Regions from separate parts of the Enterobacter sp. SA187 genome, predicted to be linked through region 3. Evidence: predicted binding sites of a transcription regulator. Region 3 holds the regulator's gene; each other region holds the start of a gene.

Region 1 (4,897 bases), 2.1 Mb from region 3:
CACTGCCGTGTTTATGCTGGCAGGCTGCGAGCAAAGCGACGAAACGGTATCCATGTATCAAAATGCGGACGACTGCACCAGCGCCAACCCGGGCAAAAGTGCGGAATGTACCACTGCCTTTAATAACGCGAAAAAAGAAGCCGAACGTACCGCGCCGAAATACGCCACGCGTGAAGACTGTGTGGCTGAATTTGGCGAAGGCCAGTGCCAGCAGGCCCCTGCTCAGGCAGGTATGGCCCCGGAAAACCAGGCGCAAACCCAGCAAAGCGGCAGCTTCTGGATGCCGCTGATGGCGGGTTATATGATGGGTCGTCTGATGGGCGGCGGCGCAGGCTTCGCGCAGCAGCCGCTGTTTACCTCACGCAACCCGGCCAGCCCGGCTTATGGCCAGTACACCGATGCCTCCGGTAAAGGCTACGGCGCCGCACAGCCAGGCCGTACCGCTACCGTGCCGAAAACCGCGCTGGCCCCTAAACCGGCCACCACAACCACCGTGACCCGCGGCGGGTTCGGCGAATCAGTCGCTAAACAATCCACCATGCAGCGCAGCGCTGCCGGTACCTCTTCACGCTCAATGGGCGGCTGATAGGCATGGAAAGAATCAGTATTGTTGAGCGCCCGGACTGGCGCGAAAAGGCCACCGAGTACGGCTTTAACTTCCACACCATGTACGGCGAGCCGTACTGGTGTGAGGACGCCTACTACAAGCTCACCCTCGCACAGGTTGAGAAGCTGGAAGACGTCACGGCGGAACTGCACCAGATGTGCCTGAAGGTGGTGGAAAAGGTGATTGCCAGCGATGCGCTGATGACCAAATTCCGCATTCCTAAACACACCTGGGGCTTTGTGCGCCAGTCCTGGCAGACGCAGCAACCCTCGCTTTACTCCCGCCTCGATCTGGCGTGGGACGGCGTGGGCGATCCTAAACTGCTGGAGAACAACGCCGATACGCCGACCTCGCTGTATGAAGCGGCATTTTTCCAGTGGCTGTGGATGGAAGATCAGCTGAATGCCGGCAATCTGCCCGCTGGCAGCGATCAGTTCAACAGCCTGCAGGAAAAGCTGATCGAGCGCTTCGGCGAGCTGCGCGACCAGTATGGTTTTAACCTGCTGCACATGGCCTGCTGCCGGGATACCGTGGAAGATCGCGGCACCGTGCAATATCTGCAGGACTGCGCCGCCGAAGCCGGTATCGCCACCGAATTCCTCTATATGGAAGACATTGGCCTCGGTGAAAAGGGCCAGTTCAGCGATTTGCAGGATCAGGTGATCAGCAATCTGTTCAAGCTTTATCCCTGGGAATACATGCTGCGCGAAATGTTCTCCACCAAGCTGGAAGACGCTGGCGTCCGCTGGCTGGAGCCGGCGTGGAAAAGTATTATTTCCAATAAAGCGCTGTTACCGATGCTGTGGGAGATGTTCCCGGATCATCCAAATCTGCTGCCCGCCTGGTTTGCCGAAGATGAGCATCCGACGCCTGAAAAGTACGTGGTGAAGCCAATTTTCTCCCGCGAAGGCGCAAACGTGTCGATCATTGAAAACGGTCAAACCATTGAGCAGGCGGAAGGCCCGTACGGCGAAGAAGGCATGATTGTGCAGGAGTTCTGCCCGCTGCCGAAATTCGGCGACAGCTATGTGCTGATTGGCAGCTGGCTTATCAACGATCAACCTGCGGGGATCGGCATTCGCGAAGATCGGGCGTTGATCACTCAGGATCTGTCGCGCTTCTATCCGCATATTTTTGTGGAATAATCAAAACCCGGTGGCGTTCTGCTTACCGGGTTTTTTGTTTACCCTATCTGTACCGACAGCATACTGATCGAGCCCATTTCCAGACCTTCCACCGGAATAGTGACCGGCTCCTGGCCGTCCCACGCGCCCAGCACGTAGAGCAGCGGCAGGAAGTGATCCGGCGTCGGGTTCGACAGCGAACCGCCTTCATGATCAAGATAATTCACCAGCGGATGCTGCTCCGTCGGCCCTTTCCAGGTCAGATTATCCTTCACATAATCGTTAAATGAGACGGCCCACGGGTAAGGCGTGTTTTCGCCGTGCCAGCGCGCCGTGCGCAGGTTATGCACCACGTTGCCGCTGGCCACCAGCATGATGCCCTGATCGCGCAGCGTGGCGAGCTTGCGCCCCAGTTCGTAATGCCAGGCCGCCGGTTTGGTGCTGTCGAGGCTGAGCTGCACCATCGGGATATCCGCCTGCGGGTACATCTTGATCAGCACGCCCCAGGATCCATGGTCAAAACCCCAGGCTTCCTGATCCAGCGTCACCGGGATCGGCGCTAACAGATCCACCAGTTGCTGCGCCAGCGCAGGTGAGCCGGGGGCCGGATAATGGGTGTCATACAGCGCCTGCGGAAAACCGCCAAAATCATGAATGGTCTTTGGCTCCGCCATAGCCGTCACGCCGGTGCCGCGGGTAAACCAGTGTGCAGAGATCACCACGATGGCTTTCGGACGCGGCAGCGTCTCGCCAAGATGCTGCCAGGTACGGGTGTAAATGTTATCTTCAAGAACATTCATTGGACTGCCGTGACCTAAAAATAGTGCTGGCATACGCGGTGCTGACATGGTCATATCCTTACAAAGGCGGAAAATAATATGCCTTTACCTTACGCTGTTTCCGAAGCGGATAAACGCAGATAACCATGATGAAGATCATCAGGAATTTTGAATGTAAGAAATGCGTAAAGGACGAATGACCCGCTCGCGTTGGCGGTAAATCCTCATTAACATAAATGAGAATTATTATCACAAGGAGTTGTTAATGTCAGTTCCCTTGATCCTGACCTTACTGGCTGGCGCGGCCACCTTTATTGGCGCCATTCTCGGCGTAATGGGCCAGAAGCCCTCCAATCGCGTGCTGGCTTTTTCACTGGGGTTTGCCGCGGGCATCATGCTGTTAATTTCTTTGATGGAGATGCTGCCTGCGGCCTTAGCTACGCCGGATATGCCACCCGTTTCTCGGCTATGGCATGTTTATCGTCGGCCTGCTCGGCTACTTTGCCCTCGATCGCCTGCTGCCTCATGCCCATCCACAGGATCTGCTGCCCGCCACAGAAGGCGAGCCATTGCCGCGTAACCTCAGGCGCACGGCGATCCTGCTGACCCTTGGCATCAGCCTGCACAACTTTCCGGAAGGGATCGCCACCTATGTGACGGCGAGTAACAATCTTGAACTCGGCTTTGGCATCGCCCTTGCCGTAGCGCTGCACAATATTCCTGAAGGGCTGGCGGTGGCCGGGCCGGTTTATGCCGCCACCGGCTCTAAGCGTACCGCCATTTTCTGGGCGGGTATCTCGGGACTGGCGGAGATCCTCGGCGGCGTGCTGGCGTGGCTGATCCTCGGCAGCCTGCTTTCACCGCTATTAATGGCGGCGATCATGGCGGCGGTGGCGGGTATTATGGTCGCTCTGTCGGTGGATGAACTGATGCCGCTGGCAAAAGAGATCGACCCCAACAACAACCCCAGCTACGGCGTGCTGTGCGGCATGTCGGTGATGGGCCTGAGCCTGGTGCTGCTACAGTTTCTGGGCGTGGGCTAAGCGTCTTTCTCTGCGGCTGCCGGAGGCTGTCCGGCAGCTTTCCCCTCTTTTCCTTTTTTACTCTGGCTGAGCTTTTGCAGCCCTGCCAGCAGGGCGTCTCTGTCCTGCCGGTAGGCGGCGCAGTAGCGTTTTATATGACAGACGTAGCCCAGGATTGCCACGCCGATGATCACCAGCCAGTACCATGCGATAAACATTTTTACTCTCCTGATAATCTGCTTTCGCGCGGAGGCTTTCGACGCGCATATTTTCTCATAGTGACAGACTTTTACGCTTATAAACTGATACCGATCATATAAACACCTGCTAACAGCAATAAACATCTTTATATATTCTTAAAAATAAAAGCTATGGAAGCGGCTCACATAATTTTATCAGGATGATTTACCCGCGCACGCACAGGCTTATTATCACTGTGCAGTTCATACATATTATTACTCACCACAGATTCGGTATCGCTATTAATCATGAAAGTATAACTCCGCTCAATAAACGGCAAAATCATATTTATTATGAATGATTAAAGTCGTCAAAAAAGGAATTTTATTATGCTCAAACCCTACCAGAAGCTGTTAATCGCTGGCATGGCATTATCCTTTAGCCTGACAACCGCCAGTTCCCTCGCCGCCGGATTTCAGCCTGCGCCACCGGCAGGAAAATTAGGTTCAGTCATTGTCGACCCCTACGGTAATGCCCCGCTCACCGCGTTAATTTCCCTCGACAGCCATAACATTTCCGATGTGAAAGTTACGGTGCATGGCAAAGGGGAAAAAGGCGTGCCCATCAGCTATGCCGTGGGTGCCGCGTCACTCAGGAATTACGATGGCATTCCGGTTTTTGGTTTATATCAAAAATACAATAATAAGGTCACGGTGGAGTACAAAGAAAACGGTAAACCCGTAAAAGAGGATTACGTTATTACGACATCCGCTATCGTGAACCATTATGTCGATAACCGTTCCTTCAGCGATCTGCAACAAACCAAAGTGATTAAAGTCGCTCCCGGTTTTGAAGATCGCCTTTATATGGTGAATACCCACACCTTTACGCCGCAGGGTTCCGATCTGCACTGGCATGGCGAAAAAGATAAAAATGCGGAGATCCTTGATGCCGGTCCCGCAGGCGGCGCGCTGCCGTTCGATATTGCCCCCTTCACTTTTGTAGTGGACACCCAGGGGGAATACCGCTGGTGGCTGGAGCAGGACGCGCTCTATGACGGCAAAGATGTCGATATTAATAAACGCGGCTATCTGATGGGGATCCGCGAAACGCCGCGCGGCACCTTTACGGCGGTGCAGGGTCAGCACTGGTATGAATTCGATATGCTCGGCCAGGTGCTGGAAG
Region 2 (4,897 bases), 540 kb from region 3:
ACAGTCTCGAGGCGACGATGCCGGTGGACAGCCGCACGCATCAGCCATTTGGCCTGCTGCACGGCGGCGCCTCTGTGGTGCTGGCGGAAACGCTTGGCTCGGTGGCGGGCTATCTGTGCAGCGAGGGCGAACAAAATGTGGTGGGGCTGGAAGTGAATGCCAACCATATCCGCGCGGTGCGCAGCGGCCGTGTGCGCGGCGTCTGTACCGCTCTGCATACGGGGGGACGTCATCAGGTCTGGCAGATCCACATTTACGATGAACAGAACCGCCTGTGCTGCGCCTCCCGCCTCACCACCGCCATTATCTAATCCTCTGGGCGGTTGTAGACGCAGCCGCCCACTCCAATCTATCCATCGCGTGATAATTTCGTAGTGTGATATAGTGCGCAATATTGAATCTCTGAGTGGCAGTGTTGTCTAACCCAGAGACGGTAACGCATATAAGCCTGGAAATAAGAATCGTGGTTTCCTTGCGCGCTACTTAATGTGTGTTTTTCAGGTAATCTTGTAATGCGTACTTCCTTAAAGCTCTCTTTTCTTCACCCACGCCACTGGTTTACATGGTTTGGTCTTGGCGTTCTCTGGCTGCTGGTGCAGTTACCCTATCCACTGATCGCTCGTCTCGGTACCTCGCTCGGTACGCTGGCGCGTCCCTTTCTGAAACGCCGTGAAAGCATCGCCCGCCGCAATCTGGAACTCTGTTTTCCGGAGATGGATCCGCTGGTGCGCGAAGTCTTAATCGAAAATAATTTCCGCTCGCTGGGCATGGGGCTGCTGGAAACCGGCATGGCCTGGTTCTGGCCGGACGAGCGCGTGCGTCGCTGGTTTGATGTTGAGGGTTATCAGCATCTGCAGGATGCGCAGGCAAAACAGAAAGGCGTGATGGTTATCGGCGTGCATTTTATGTCGCTGGAGCTGGGCGGTCGGGTGATGGGCCTGTGCCAGCCAATGATGGCGACCTATCGTCCGCATAACAATCCGCTGATGGAGTGGGTGCAGACCCGGGGCCGGATGCGTTCCAATAAATCGATGATCGACCGCCGTAACCTGAAAGGGCTGGTCAACGCGCTGAAAAAGGGTGAAGCCGTATGGTTTGCCCCGGACCAGGATTATGGTCGCAAGGGCAGCACCTTCGCGCCGTTCTTTGACGTTAACGCCGCCACCACCAACGGTACCTATGTGCTGTCGCGTCTGTCCGGCTCTGTGATGTTGACGGTGACGATGGTGCGCAAGCCTGACCGTTCAGGATATTCATTATTTATCGGCCCCGAGCTGACCGATTACCCAAAAGAAAATGAATTCGAAGCCGCCAGCTACATGAACAGGGTTGTCGAGCGTGAGATTTTACGCGCCCCCGACCAGTACCTGTGGGTGCACCGCCGCTTCAAAACCCGCCCGATGGGCGAGTCTTCACTGTATCGTTAAGCTTCGCTGTACGCCTGCCTTCCCTGGCAGGCGCTGACCCTTTTATTTTACCGTTACGATAACTTATTGATTTTTCGATGAGTGATTTGTTACATGTAAAAAAGGGTATTTTATGAGAAAGGAGTGCTTTAACTCAAAAATACAATGGGTTGGCGTGATACTATTGCTGTTCACTGCCGTACAGGCAGCTTAGAAATGCTGCGCTTTATTGGATACGACAAAGTGCAAGTGCACTGCCGTACAGGCAGCCTCAAAATAAAGCCCGTGCAATCACATCACCGTAATAGTTCCGCAGCTACAAAAAGCCCAGGCCCAATTTTGTCGGGTGGCGCTTCGCTTACCCGACCTACCGCAACTGACCCGGCCTGCAATGACAAACTGCGTCTCATGGGCATACTGCCCGCATCATTTGTCACGTTTATATTACAGAATTGTTATAAAATCCTATCTGATAAATAGGCATTGCCTATGCATGTTTCATTTCTCCAGGGTGTGTTAAAGACCACCGCATAAAAATATTTTATATTCAAATGCTTAGTTATCGCAGACCTTTCCGGTTAACCCGGTTGTGAGGGTCTATGCTTAATAGAACTGTGCAAAAAGAGCGCTTCAGGGAATAACCCTTTGGAATAGAGGTTGAAGTGATAATCATTATCACTAACATAGCGTTATGCCCTATGGCGCAATCACGTGAGGTAGACCTATGGAATTGCAAGCAGGAACCTTCGACCCCAACGATCCCGGTTGGCAGGGCCTGACATTAACGCCAGCCGCCGCGAAGCATATCCGCGCGCTGGTGGAAAAGCAGCCAGAGCTGCTCGGCGTACGTCTGGGTATCAAACAGACCGGTTGTGCCGGTTTTGGTTATGTTCTTGATACGGTTTTCGATCCGGTGGCAGACGATCTGCTGTTCGAGTTCGACGGCGCGCGTCTCTACGTGCCGCTTCAGGCGATGCCCTTTATTGACGGCACCGAAGTGGACTATGTGCGCGAAGGACTGAATCAGATTTTCAAATTCAATAACCCGAAAGCGCAGCACGAATGCGGCTGCGGCGAAAGCTTTGGGGTATAGGCGGTACTATGTCTCGTAATACTGAAGCGACTGACGATGTCAAAACCTGGTCCGGCCCGCTGAATTACAAAGAGGGCTTCTTCACCCGGTTACAGACGGACGAAATGGCTCACGGCATCAATGAAGATGTCGTGCGGGCGATCTCGGCCAAACGCAACGAACCTGAATGGATGCTGGAGTTCCGCCTGAAGGCCTATCATGCCTGGCTGGAAATGGAAGAACCGCACTGGCTTAAAGCCCATTACGACAAGCTGGATTACCAGGATTACAGCTACTACTCCGCGCCATCCTGCGGCAACTGCGACGACACCTGCGCCTCGCAGCCGGGCGCGGTACAGCAAACCGGCGCCGGCAGCTATCTGACCGACGAAGTGGAAGAGGCTTTTAATCAGCTGGGCGTACCGGTGCGTGAAGGGCGCGAAGTGGCGATGGACGCCATTTTTGACTCGGTGTCCGTGGCCACCACCTATCGTGAAAAGCTCGCTGAGCACGGCGTGATCTTCAGCTCCTTCGGGGAGGCGATCCACGATCATCCGGAGCTGGTGCAGAAGTATCTCGGCACCGTGGTGCCGTCGAACGATAACTTCTTTGCGGCGCTCAATGCGGCGGTCGCCTCGGACGGCACCTTTATCTACATCCCGAAAGGGGTGCGCTGTCCGATGGAGCTGTCCACCTATTTCCGTATCAACGCGGAAAAAACCGGCCAGTTCGAGCGCACCATTTTGATCGCCGATGAAGGCAGCTACGTCAGCTATATCGAAGGCTGCTCCGCGCCGGTGCGCGACAGCTACCAGCTGCATGCGGCGGTGGTGGAAGTGATCATTCACAAAGATGCGGAAGTGAAGTACTCCACCGTGCAGAACTGGTTCCCCGGCGATAACAATACCGGCGGTATTCTGAACTTCGTCACCAAGCGTGCGCTGTGTGAAGGCGAAAACAGCAAAATGTCCTGGACGCAGTCGGAAACCGGGTCGGCCATCACCTGGAAATACCCGAGCTGCATTCTGCGCGGCGACAACTCCATCGGCGAGTTCTACTCGGTGGCGCTGACCAGCGGGCATCAGCAGGCGGATACCGGCACCAAGATGATCCACATCGGCAAGAACACCCGTTCGACCATTATCTCGAAAGGGATCTCCGCCGGGAAAAGTCAGAACAGCTATCGCGGGCTGGTAAAAATCATGCCGACCGCCACTAACGCGCGTAACTTTACCCAGTGTGACTCGATGCTGATTGGCCCGGACTGCGGCGCTCACACCTTCCCGTATGTGGAATGCCGCAATAACAGCGCGCAGCTGGAGCACGAAGCTACCACCTCGCGTATCGGCGAAGATCAGCTGTTCTACTGCCTGCAACGCGGCATCAGCGAAGAAGATGCGATCTCGATGATCGTCAACGGCTTCTGTAAGGATGTTTTCTCCGAGCTGCCGCTGGAGTTTGCCGTTGAAGCCCAGAAATTACTCGCCATCAGCCTTGAGCACAGCGTCGGTTAAGGAAATTACATGTTAAGCATTAAAGATTTGCAGGTTGCCGTTGAAGAGAAAGAGATCCTGCGCGGTCTGAACCTGGAAGTGCGTCCTGGTGAAGTGCACGCCATTATGGGGCCAAACGGCTCCGGGAAAAGTACGCTCTCAGCAACCCTTGCCGGGCGCGAAGATTATGAAGTGACCGGTGGTTCAGTGCAGTTCCACGGCAAAGATCTGCTGGAGCTGTCGCCGGAAGAGCGCGCGGGCGAAGGCATCTTTATGGCGTTCCAGTATCCGGTGGAAATCCCCGGCGTCAGCAACCAGTTCTTCCTGCAAACCGCGCTCAACGCCGTGCGCAAATATCGCGGGCTGGATGAGTTAGATCGTTTTGACTTCCAGGATCTGATGGAAGAGAAAATCAAGCTACTGAAAATGCCCGAAGATCTGCTGACGCGCTCAGTTAACGTCGGTTTCTCCGGCGGCGAGAAAAAGCGTAACGACATTCTGCAAATGGCGGTGCTGGAGCCGGAACTGTGCATTCTCGATGAAACGGACTCCGGCCTGGATATCGATGCGCTGAAAATCGTTGCCGAAGGGGTGAACTCCCTGCGCGACGAAAAGCGCGCCTTTATCATCGTCACGCACTACCAGCGCATTCTGGATTACATCAAGCCCGACTTTGTGCACGTGCTGTACCAGGGCCGCATTGTGAAATCCGGTGATTTTACGCTGGTGAAACAACTGGAGGAGCAGGGCTATGGCTGGCTTACCGAACAGCAGTAACGCGCTGCAACAGTGGCATCATCTGTTTGAAACCGAGGGCAGCGCGCGTTCGGAACAGGCGCAGCAGCATCTGCAACAGGTGCTGCGTTTAGGGCTGCCGACGCGTAAGCACGAAAACTGGAAATACACGCCGCTGGAAGGGCTGCTCA
Region 3 (4,897 bases):
TGTGCCTGGCACTTCTTTGGGTTTGGTCTGGTTTCCGCTTTGCAGCAGTGTTTTCGCATCTGCGGCAAAGTAGACGCGCGTACGGCCATGTAATGACTCGGTGGCGTCGGCGAAACCTTTTGCATCCAGTGAATACAGTGTAGACAGCACCAGCATAAAACGATTAACCGCGCGCTTCTGATCGGCATATTCGTCAGACAGCAGCAGTTCACGCATGGCGCGGACTTTATCTTTTACCGGGTTGGATACGACATCAGGGGCAGGGCTGACAGCGGCAGCCGGCGCGGCTTTGGTCACAGGGGCCGCAGACTGCGCGGCGGCAGAAAACTTCAGCATGCGCCTTAAAATGTCGGATGCACTCTCGCCAATGTGTTTCGTGTGGCTGGCAATGTAGGTGTAGAGTTCATCATCAACTTCGATCGTTTTCATCTTAATCCAGTGAGGTCACTTTTCTGAATACAAGTCATTGAGATTATAGGGGCAAATCTCAACAGCGGATAGCGGCCAGGCTTTTCTGACGCAAAAGTCAGATAAAGATGATCCCTTGCAGCCGGGCGGCAGAATGGTCAACATGATACCCTAACCTGAGAGAGCGAAAAAAAGAACTTTGCCATGAAATTGAATACCCGCGCGCAAACTGCACAACAATCGCACAACAATTCTCCCATCGTCCTTGTTCACGGTCTGTTTGGCAGCCTGGACAACCTCGGGATCTTAGCCCGCGACCTGATTAACGACCACGATGTGGTACAGGTGGATATGCGCAACCACGGTCTTTCCCCGCGTTCGCCTGAAATGACCTACCCGGCGATGGCGCAGGATCTGCTGGATACCCTTGACGAATCAGGGATCGAAAAAGCCACCTTTATTGGTCACTCCATGGGCGGTAAAGCGGTGATGGCGCTGACCGCGCTGGCCCCCGAACGCATCGACAGGCTGGTGGCGATTGATATGGCGCCGGTCGCTTATCCGGTGCGCCGCCACGACGAGATTTTTACCGCCATCAATGCCGTTACCGATGCCGGGGTGAGCACCCGCCAGCAGGCCGCCGCCGTGATGCGCGAGCATCTGGACGAAGAAGGCGTGATCCAGTTTCTGCTTAAATCCTGGGCCGACGGCGGGTGGCGCTTTAACGTGCCGGTACTCTGGGATCAGTATGAGAACATCATCGGCTGGAAAACCGTCCCCGCCTTCGATAAACCGGCCCTGTTTATTCGCGGCGGCAACTCCCCTTACGTGACCGATGCGTACCGTGATGCGCTGCTGGCGCAATTCCCGCAGGCGCGGGCGCATGTGGTCGCCGGTGCCGGGCACTGGGTGCATGCGGAAAAACCCGATGCCGTACTGCGGGCGATCCGTCGCTATCTTGCTGATAATGCCAGTTGATTAAAAACCCGGCGACCGAGCGCCGCGACGCGCCCGGTCGTTGGCGTGCCCCTCTCCCTGATGTATGATGGCGCGCTAATTGCGCAGGGCCTCCACCAGGCAGCTTGTTTTTCCCCCGACGTCACTCAAAATCATGGCTAAAGAACAAACGGACCGCACGACACTCGATCTGTTCGCGAATGATCGTCGCCCAGGACGACCGAAAACGAATCCGCATTCGCGTGACGAACAGTTGCGCATTAATAAGCGGAATCAGCTGAAACGCGATAAGGTTCGTGGCCTCAAACGCGTCGAGCTAAAACTAAACGCGGACGCCGTCGAAGCCTTAAATGAACTGGCCGAGGATCGTGACATCAGCCGTAGCGAACTGATTGAGGAGCTTTTAATGGCTCAGCTCGCGCTGCTGCGCGGCCAGGGGATAGTCTGAAAATCCCGCTAAATATCACTTTCATGTAGCACAGAGTGCAGTCTGAGGCGTTTGCAGTTTCCGCGTCCTTCTCTGTTCTGCTATGATTGCCCTTATCCGTGGGCATTGCGCCACCACCATATCATTAAGTTTCAAGAGGTTATTTTACTCATGGCAATCACAGGCATTTTTTTCGGCAGCGACACGGGTAATACCGAAAATATCGCGAAAATGATCCAAAAGCAGCTTGGTAAAGATGTTGCGGACGTGCATGACATCGCCAAAAGCAGCAAAGAAGATCTCGAAGGTTACGATATTCTGCTGCTGGGCATCCCGACCTGGTACTATGGTGAAGCGCAGTGCGACTGGGACGATTTCTTCCCGACGCTGGAAGAGGTCGATTTCAACGGCAAATTAGTCGCCCTGTTCGGCTGTGGCGACCAGGAAGACTACGCGGAATATTTCTGCGATGCGCTGGGCACCATCCGCGACATCATCGAGCCGCGCGGCGCGACTATCGTCGGTCACTGGCCGACCGCGGGCTACCATTTCGAAGCCTCCAAAGGTCTGGCGGACGACGACCACTTCGTCGGTCTGGCCATTGATGAAGACCGCCAGCCGGAACTGACCGCTGAGCGCGTGGAAAAATGGGTGAAGCAGATTTCTGAAGAACTTCATTTAGATGAGATCATCAACGCCTGATTTTTGTGCGGCGTAACCTGTTGGCTGCGCCGCATTAATAGATATAACCAATCAAAATAATTGCTACAATTTTTTAACTTTCGCACGCATACCTGTACAATATCCCCTGATTGAACGTGATTGCTTACGGGTTTGTTAGTGACACCACGTTTTATACGCATACTTTGCTTGAGGACTTGCAGTTTTCATTTAGACATGGCAGTTCTATAATGAGACGCATTAACTCAACGTCATTCTCATTAACTTCCATTTGGAAGTGAATCGTTTAGCTACAGGACAGATTCCGCATGACTGACAATAACACCGCACTAAAGAAGGCTGGCCTGAAAGTCACGCTTCCTCGGTTAAAGATCCTTGAGGTACTCCAGGGACCTGACAACCACCATGTCAGTGCGGAAGATTTATACAAACGACTGATCGACATGGGCGAAGAGATTGGCCTGGCGACGGTCTACCGTGTACTTAACCAGTTCGATGACGCCGGTATTGTGACCCGTCATAATTTCGAAGGCGGTAAATCTGTTTTTGAACTGACGCAGCAGCATCACCACGATCACCTGATCTGCCTCGACTGCGGCAAGGTTATTGAGTTCAGCGATGACTCCATTGAATTACGTCAGCGTGAAATCGCCGCTCAGCACGGGATCCGCCTGACCAACCACAGCCTTTACCTCTACGGCCACTGCGCCGAAGGCGATTGCCGCGAAAACGACACCGCGCACGATATTCGCAAATAACGTTGCTGCAAATTGCCCGGCGGCGCAAGCTTGCCGGGCCTACGTTATATTGTAGGCCGGGTAAGCGTCAGCGCCACCCGGCAACCCCGCCAGAATTAAATCTCAATCACCGCACGGCCACGGATCTGCCCGTTCAGCAGTTTTTCCGCCACGTCAATGGCATCGCTCAGCGGATAAGTAGCGCTCAGTTTTTCCAGCGCCGCAGGCGTTAAATACTGACAGGCTTTCTCCCAGATCGCCGGACGTTTTTCGCTGCTCACCATCACGCTGTCGATACCGCGCAGCGTGACGCCGCGCAGGATGAAAGGCGCCACTGTCGCCGGGAGATCCATGCCCTGCGCCATGCCGCACGCCGCGACTATGCCGTCATAACGGACGCTGGCGCAGACGTTGCTCAGCGTATGGCTGCCGACGGTATCAATCGCCGCCGCCCAGCGCTCTTTCTGCAGGGGTTTACCCGGCGCGCTCAGCTCATCACGGTTAATAATGTCGCTGGCCCCCAGCTGTTCGCGCATCCATCCGGCTTCCTGCGGACGCCCGGTCGACGCCACCACCTGATAGCCCATGGCAGACAGAATGATCACCGCGCAGCTGCCCACGCCGCCGCCCGCGCCGGTCACCAGCACCGGGCCGTCTTCCGGCTTCACGCCGTGATCCAGTACCGCCTGCACGCACAGCATGGCGGTAAAGCCCGCCGTACCGATAGCCATCACCTGTTTTGCATCCGCGCCGGACGGCATTTTCGTCAGCCATTCGCTTTTGACCCGCGCCTTGCCTGCCAGTCCGCCCCAGTGACGCTCGCCCACGCCCCAGCCGGTCAGCAGCACGCGGTCGCCCACGGCAAACGCCGCGCTGTCGCTGGCGATTACGGTACCGGCGAAATCAATACCCGGCACCATAGGGAACTGGCGCACAATCGGGCCGCGACCGGTAATAGCCAGCGCATCTTTATAGTTAATGGAGGAGTATTCCACCGCGACGGTGACGTCCCCGTCCGGCAACGCCTGCTCGTCCAGCTCCACCAGGGATGCCGAATACTGTCCTTCCGCTTTATCGATCTGAATGGCTTTAAACATGATGACCTCATTACATTAATCAAACTTGCCAGTCGCGACGGCCTTTGCGGGCCGATCGTCTACAATTACCAGCGACGTTAATACCCCCAGGCGCTGACGGCAAGCTTTATCAATCCGTTAGCTTAGAAATTAATTAATTATTAATTTATGAGTTAAGACTATTCTTAGATTGATGGGGTGATAATCATCCGATACATTTACCCTCCCTGCGGCTAAGTGGAATCTTACGTTGTGAAAAATAAATTATTACTCACCAATTTATTAACAGATTACTATGCAGATCATTGTTAATAACTGGAAAGTTGAACCGTCGTTAAACGGTCTGGTACACCGGGAAACGGGGGAGATCCGCCGCCTCGGCGAATTCCATTTTATTATGCTCGAAACGCTGGTTAATCATGCCGGGGAGGTGGTGTCGCGTGATTTTCTGATGAGCGAGGTATGGAAAAACCGCGTCGTCGGAAATAACAGCCTGCTGACCGCTGTCTATGCTCTGCGGGTGGCGCTGGGGGACGATGGCCGGGTACAGGAGATCATCAAAACCATCCCGAAAAAAGGCTATCTGCTGAACAAAGACTTTATCGTCCTGT
Region 4 (4,897 bases), 1.7 Mb from region 3:
CATCAGGCGATCCATCACAAAGGCCGCGCGCGCCATGTAGCCGGAGTCTTCAAGGAATGACAGAAACAGGTACATCATGCCGATCTGCGGCACCAGCGGCAGCACGGTGTTGATACCGCCGCCCAGCCCCTGGGCAAGGAAAATGGTCAGCCAGTCCGGGAAATGCAGCGTGTAACCAATCCACTGAATACCGTGAATGAAAATGGCCACGGAACCGGCGTCAAAGATCGGCGCCAGCGCGCCGCCGATGTTAATGGCCAGCACAAACATCACGTACATCACCAGCAGGAAGATCGGCAGCCCGAGCAGACGGTTGAGGACGATCTTATCCATGGCGGCGGTAAAGCGCCCCGGCTCCGCCGTTAACGTGTTGCTCACCGCATCGCAAATGGCCGCGATGGTCTGGTAACGGGCGTCGGCGATGTGCAGGGCAGGATCGTCCATCTCCTCTTTCAGACGCGCCAGCGCCTGCGGCAGATGCTGCGCCGCATCGCCCGCGTAGCCGCGGCTGTAGATATCGCCTTCCAGCATCTGCAACGCCAGCCAGCGACGCTGTTGTTCCGGCATCTGTGTATCCATGGTTTCCGCCAGCATGGCGGCTTCCCGCAGCAGGGGACGCGCATAATGCACCAGGCTGATAGCCTGATTCTGCTGGTGGCGGTCAATCGCCAGCTTAAGGGCGTCGATGCCGCGCCCGCGCGTTGATACCAGCGGCACCACCGGGCAACCCAGGCGGGCGGACAGGGCATCGATGTCGATGCGGATCTGCTGTTTCTCGGCAATGTCGAGCATGTTAAGCGCCACGATGCAGGGAATGCCCAGCTCCAGCAGCTGTAGCGTCAGGTAGAGATTACGCTCCAGATTTGACGCATCCACCACGTTGATCAGCATGTCCGCCTCGCCGCTCAGAATGTAGTGGCAGGCGATCTGTTCATCGAGGGAGGTTTGCGATGAAATGGTGGTCAGAGAATAGGTGCCAGGCAGATCCACCAGGGTTACCGCGTGGTCAGTGGTGGAGAACAGCCCTTCTTTACGCTCCACCGTGACGCCCGCCCAGTTACCGACACGCTGACGCGCGCCGGTAAGCTGATTAAATAAAGTTGTCTTGCCGGAATTAGGATTGCCAATTAAACCGAGGGTTAATTTTTTCATAGTATTGCTGCGCTCTGTGAGTCAGTCGCTTATTAACGGGATACCGCTTCCACTTCTAATAACGCCAGATCTTTTTTTCGTAATACCAGGCTGACCCGACGGGTTTCAATATGTACAGGGTCACCGAAGGGCGCGACGCGCACCACGTTAAATGACGAGCCCGGCAGCATGCCAAGCGAAAGCAGTTTCTGACGGTAAGCCGCGCTGATTTCAGGGGCGAAACCGGTAATTTTCCACGCGCTGTCAGGTGAGAATGCCATAAGGACCTACTTAATTTTGCAAATCAGGGTAGTGTGCCGGGCGTCGTCAACATTCAGGAAAAGCGGAATAAGCGACCCCGGCGTCGGTGACAAAATAATCAACTGAAAGAATGGTAATGAGAATGGTTTTTATCATCAACGGATAAAATGTGTGTGAATGTTATATTGACGATTAATATGCGGGACTTTTGATTTAGCTCAAAAATAAGCGCGGAAATGATTTTAGTTAAATGGAACCAGAATTAACGCATTGTGTTAATAATGTGAAAAATAGTGATCTGTTAAGTTTTATTAATTATTTAAAGTTAATTCCCTCTCCCGCAGGAGAGGGCGAAAAAAAGATTAACGTTTTTTACCCATGGCCGCCGCCAGCGCATCCATCATCGCGCTGTTGCCGGATGGCTGAGCATCACGACCGCGTGGTTTTGCCGCCCCGCGCGCTGCCGGGCGGCTGGCCTGTTCGCGCTGCGGGCCACTGCCGCGACGGGAACTGGTTTCGCCTGGCTGTTCGTCAAGACGCATGGTCAGGGCGATACGTTTTCGCGGCAGATCGACTTCCATCACCTTCACTTTGACGATATCACCGGCTTTCACCACGCTGTGCGGATCGTCGACAAACTTGTTGGACAGCGAGGAGATATGCACCAGGCCGTCCTGATGCACGCCGATGTCCACGAATGCGCCAAAGTTGGTGACGTTGGTCACCGCGCCTTCAAGGATCATGCCTGGCAGCAGGTCGTTCATGGTTTCCACGCCCTCGGCGAAGGTCGCGGTTTTGAATTCCGGACGCGGATCGCGGCCTGGTTTTTCCAGCTCTTTGATGATGTCGGTCACCGTCGGCACGCCGAAACGCTCATCGGTGAAGTCCGAGGCTTTCAGCTGACGCAGCTCGTTGCCGTTACCCATCAGATCGCGCAATGACTGCTCTGTGGCGGCCAGAATGCGCTCCACCACCGGATAGGCTTCCGGGTGCACCGTTGACGCATCCAGCGGGTTATCGCCGTGGTTAATACGCAGGAAGCCCGCGCACTGCTCGAAGGCTTTCGGCCCCAAACGGCTCACCTTCAGCAACTGCTGGCGGTTCTGGAACTGCCCGTTCTCATCGCGCCAGGCGACAATATTCTGCGCCATCATGCGGGTTAAACCCGCCACGCGGGTTAACAGCGGTACGGAGGCGGTATTCAGATCGACGCCCACGGCGTTTACGCAGTCTTCCACCACCGCATCGAGCTTACGCGCCAGCTGTGACTGGCTGACGTCGTGCTGGTACTGGCCGACGCCGATGGATTTCGGATCGATTTTCACCAGCTCCGCCAGCGGATCCTGTAAACGACGGGCGATAGACACCGCGCCACGGATGGAGACATCCAGATCCGGGAACTCCAGCGCCGCCAGTTCTGAGGCGGAATAGACGGATGCGCCCGCTTCGCTGACGATCACTTTTTGCGCCGTGACTTTCGGGAACTGCTTTTGCACGTCGAGGAAGAAGCGCTCGGTTTCGCGGGAAGCGGTACCGTTACCGATGGCCACCAGCTCAACGTTATGTTTTTCGCACAGCGTGGCGACCACTACCGCCGCTTTCGCAGCCTGGCCGGTGTGCGGATAGATGGTGTCGGTCGCCACCAGCTTGCCGGTGCCGTCAACCACCGCCACTTTCACGCCGGTGCGCAGGCCGGGATCGAGACCCATGGTGGCGCGCAGACCCGCAGGGGCCGCCATCAGCAGATCGTGCAGGTTACGGGCGAACACGTTAATGGCTTCGTCTTCGGCGCGCTCACGCACGGTGCCCATTAATTCCGTTTCGAGGTGCATCAGCACCTTGATGCGCCACGTCCAGCTCACCACGCCACGCCGCCAGCTGTCGGCAGGGGCGTTGTTCAGGCGCAGGCCGAGATGGTCGATGATAATCTGTTCGCAATGGCTCTCTTTGGGCGGCTCATCAAACTGCGGATCGGCGTTCAGCGCCAGTTGCAGAATGCCTTCATTGCGGCCACGGAACATCGCCAGCGCTCGGTGTGACGGCACGCTGCTAATAGGTTCGTGATGATCGAAATAGTCGCGGAATTTCGCGCCTTCTTCCTCTTTGCCGCTAATCACCGTCGCCACCAGGTGCGCGTTCTTCCACAGGTAGTCACGCACTTTCGCCAGCAGCGCCGCGTCTTCCGCAAAGCGCTCCATCAGAATATAACGCGCGCCATCCAGCGCGGCTTTGGTGTCAGCCACGCCTTTATCCGCATCGACGAATTTCGCGGCTTCAGTTTCCGGGTGATGGGACGGATCCTTCCACAGCAGATCGGCGAGCGGTTCGAGTCCCGCTTCAATGGCGATTTGCCCGCGCGTACGTCGCTTAGGCTTATAGGGCAGATAGAGATCTTCGAGTTCGGTTTTGCTCAGCGTACTGTTGATGGCCCCGGCCAGCTCGTCGGTCAGCTTGCCCTGTTCGCCGATGGATTTGAGGATCGCCTGGCGTCTCTCTTCCAGTTCGCGCAGGTAGCCAAGACGGGTTTCGAGCTGACGTAATTGCGTGTCGTCCAGACCGCCGGTGACTTCTTTACGATAACGTGCAATGAACGGCACGGTGTTCCCTTCATCAAGCAGGCGAACGGCAGATTCTACCTGTTCAGCTCTCGCCTGAAGTTCACCCGCAATAATGCGGCAGAGCGAATTATTCATCATTTCAATATCATCTTCTGAGCAAAAACAGCCGATAGTTATACGGATTGAGGCAGCAAAATGCCAGCCGTAACGGGCGGCTTAGGGATTATTCTGGCGGGCTATTTTACATAGGTGATCTCATTCACATACCAGGTGGCTTCACCGCCCGGCGTCTGCACCACGGCGACGTCGCCAACCTCTTTCTTCAGCAGCGCGCGCGCCATCGGCGAGTCGATGGAGATGTAATCCTTTTGACCAAAAATTTCATCGTAGCCGACAATGCGGAAACGGCGGGTATCGCCCTCGTCGTTCTCAATTTCCACCCAGGCGCCAAAAAAGACTTTGCCTTCCTGCTGCGGGGAGTAATCTACGATACGCAGATTTTCGAGGCATTTAGTGAGATAGCGCACCCGGCGGTCGATCTCGCGCAGCCGTTTCTTATTATACTGGTAGTCGGCGTTTTCACTGCGGTCGCCCAGACTTGCCGCCCAGGTCACTTTTTTGGTGACTTCGGGGCGCTCCTGACGCCAGAGATAATCCATTTCCTGCTTGAGTTTGTCGTAACCCTCACGGGTAATCAGGGGCGTTTTCATTTTCCATGCCTTATTCTGTGAGCAAATGTACAGATAACTTGCTGTTAAATATGCTTTGTAACAATTTCGACTAGAATTCATACCAGAATTAACTGGTGGTGGGCGCACACTTTTTTAGAATACGCTTTCAAGATTGTCCGAACCTTTGGGAGTACAAACAATGCAAGAGAATTATAAGATTCTGGTCGTCGATGACGATATGCGCCTGCGTGCGCTGCTTGAACGTTATCTCACCGA

The links. The regulator Fur, encoded in region 3, represses iron uptake genes when iron is present. The targets are predictions, from matches to a motif close to ATAATAATGAGAACNACTATCAA.
Region 1: a site for Fur is predicted at 2,741-2,763, ahead of ygiD (4,5-DOPA dioxygenase extradiol). Genes of this name have one in related genera too.
Region 2: a site for Fur is predicted at 2,069-2,091, ahead of sufA (Fe-S cluster assembly scaffold SufA). Genes of this name have one in related genera too.
Region 4: a site for Fur is predicted at 1,523-1,545, ahead of feoA (ferrous iron transporter A). Genes of this name have one in related genera too.

The regions. Positions count from the first base shown of each region.
Region 1 is NZ_CP019113.1:419,210-424,106, forward strand. It holds gene BMF08_RS02030 (DUF1190 family protein) at 1-586, shown strand, start outside; gene BMF08_RS02035 (glutathionylspermidine synthase family protein) at 592-1,752, shown strand; gene ygiD (4,5-DOPA dioxygenase extradiol) at 1,791-2,579, opposite strand; partial or broken gene zupT (zinc transporter ZupT) at 2,776-3,553, shown strand; gene BMF08_RS02050 (hypothetical protein) at 3,550-3,750, opposite strand; gene BMF08_RS02055 (aryl-sulfate sulfotransferase) at 4,102-4,897, shown strand, end outside.
Region 2 is NZ_CP019113.1:3,064,415-3,069,311, forward strand. It holds gene menI (1,4-dihydroxy-2-naphthoyl-CoA hydrolase) at 1-311, shown strand, start outside; gene lpxP (kdo(2)-lipid IV(A) palmitoleoyltransferase) at 513-1,427, shown strand; gene sufA (Fe-S cluster assembly scaffold SufA) at 2,131-2,499, shown strand; gene sufB (Fe-S cluster assembly protein SufB) at 2,508-3,992, shown strand; gene sufC (Fe-S cluster assembly ATPase SufC) at 4,002-4,748, shown strand; gene sufD (Fe-S cluster assembly protein SufD) at 4,723-4,897, shown strand, end outside.
Region 3 is NZ_CP019113.1:2,519,735-2,524,631, reverse strand. It holds gene seqA (replication initiation negative regulator SeqA) at 1-429, opposite strand, end outside; gene ybfF (esterase) at 613-1,386, shown strand; gene ybfE (LexA regulated protein) at 1,520-1,813, shown strand; gene fldA (flavodoxin FldA) at 1,964-2,494, shown strand; gene fur (ferric iron uptake transcriptional regulator) at 2,782-3,231, shown strand; gene acuI (acrylyl-CoA reductase (NADPH)) at 3,327-4,307, opposite strand; gene BMF08_RS12050 (winged helix-turn-helix domain-containing protein) at 4,582-4,897, shown strand, end outside.
Region 4 is NZ_CP019113.1:793,184-798,080, reverse strand. It holds gene feoB (Fe(2+) transporter permease subunit FeoB) at 1-1,152, opposite strand, end outside; gene feoA (ferrous iron transporter A) at 1,185-1,412, opposite strand; gene BMF08_RS04015 (Tex family protein) at 1,755-4,088, opposite strand; gene greB (transcription elongation factor GreB) at 4,187-4,660, opposite strand; gene ompR (osmolarity response regulator transcription factor OmpR) at 4,821-4,897, shown strand, end outside.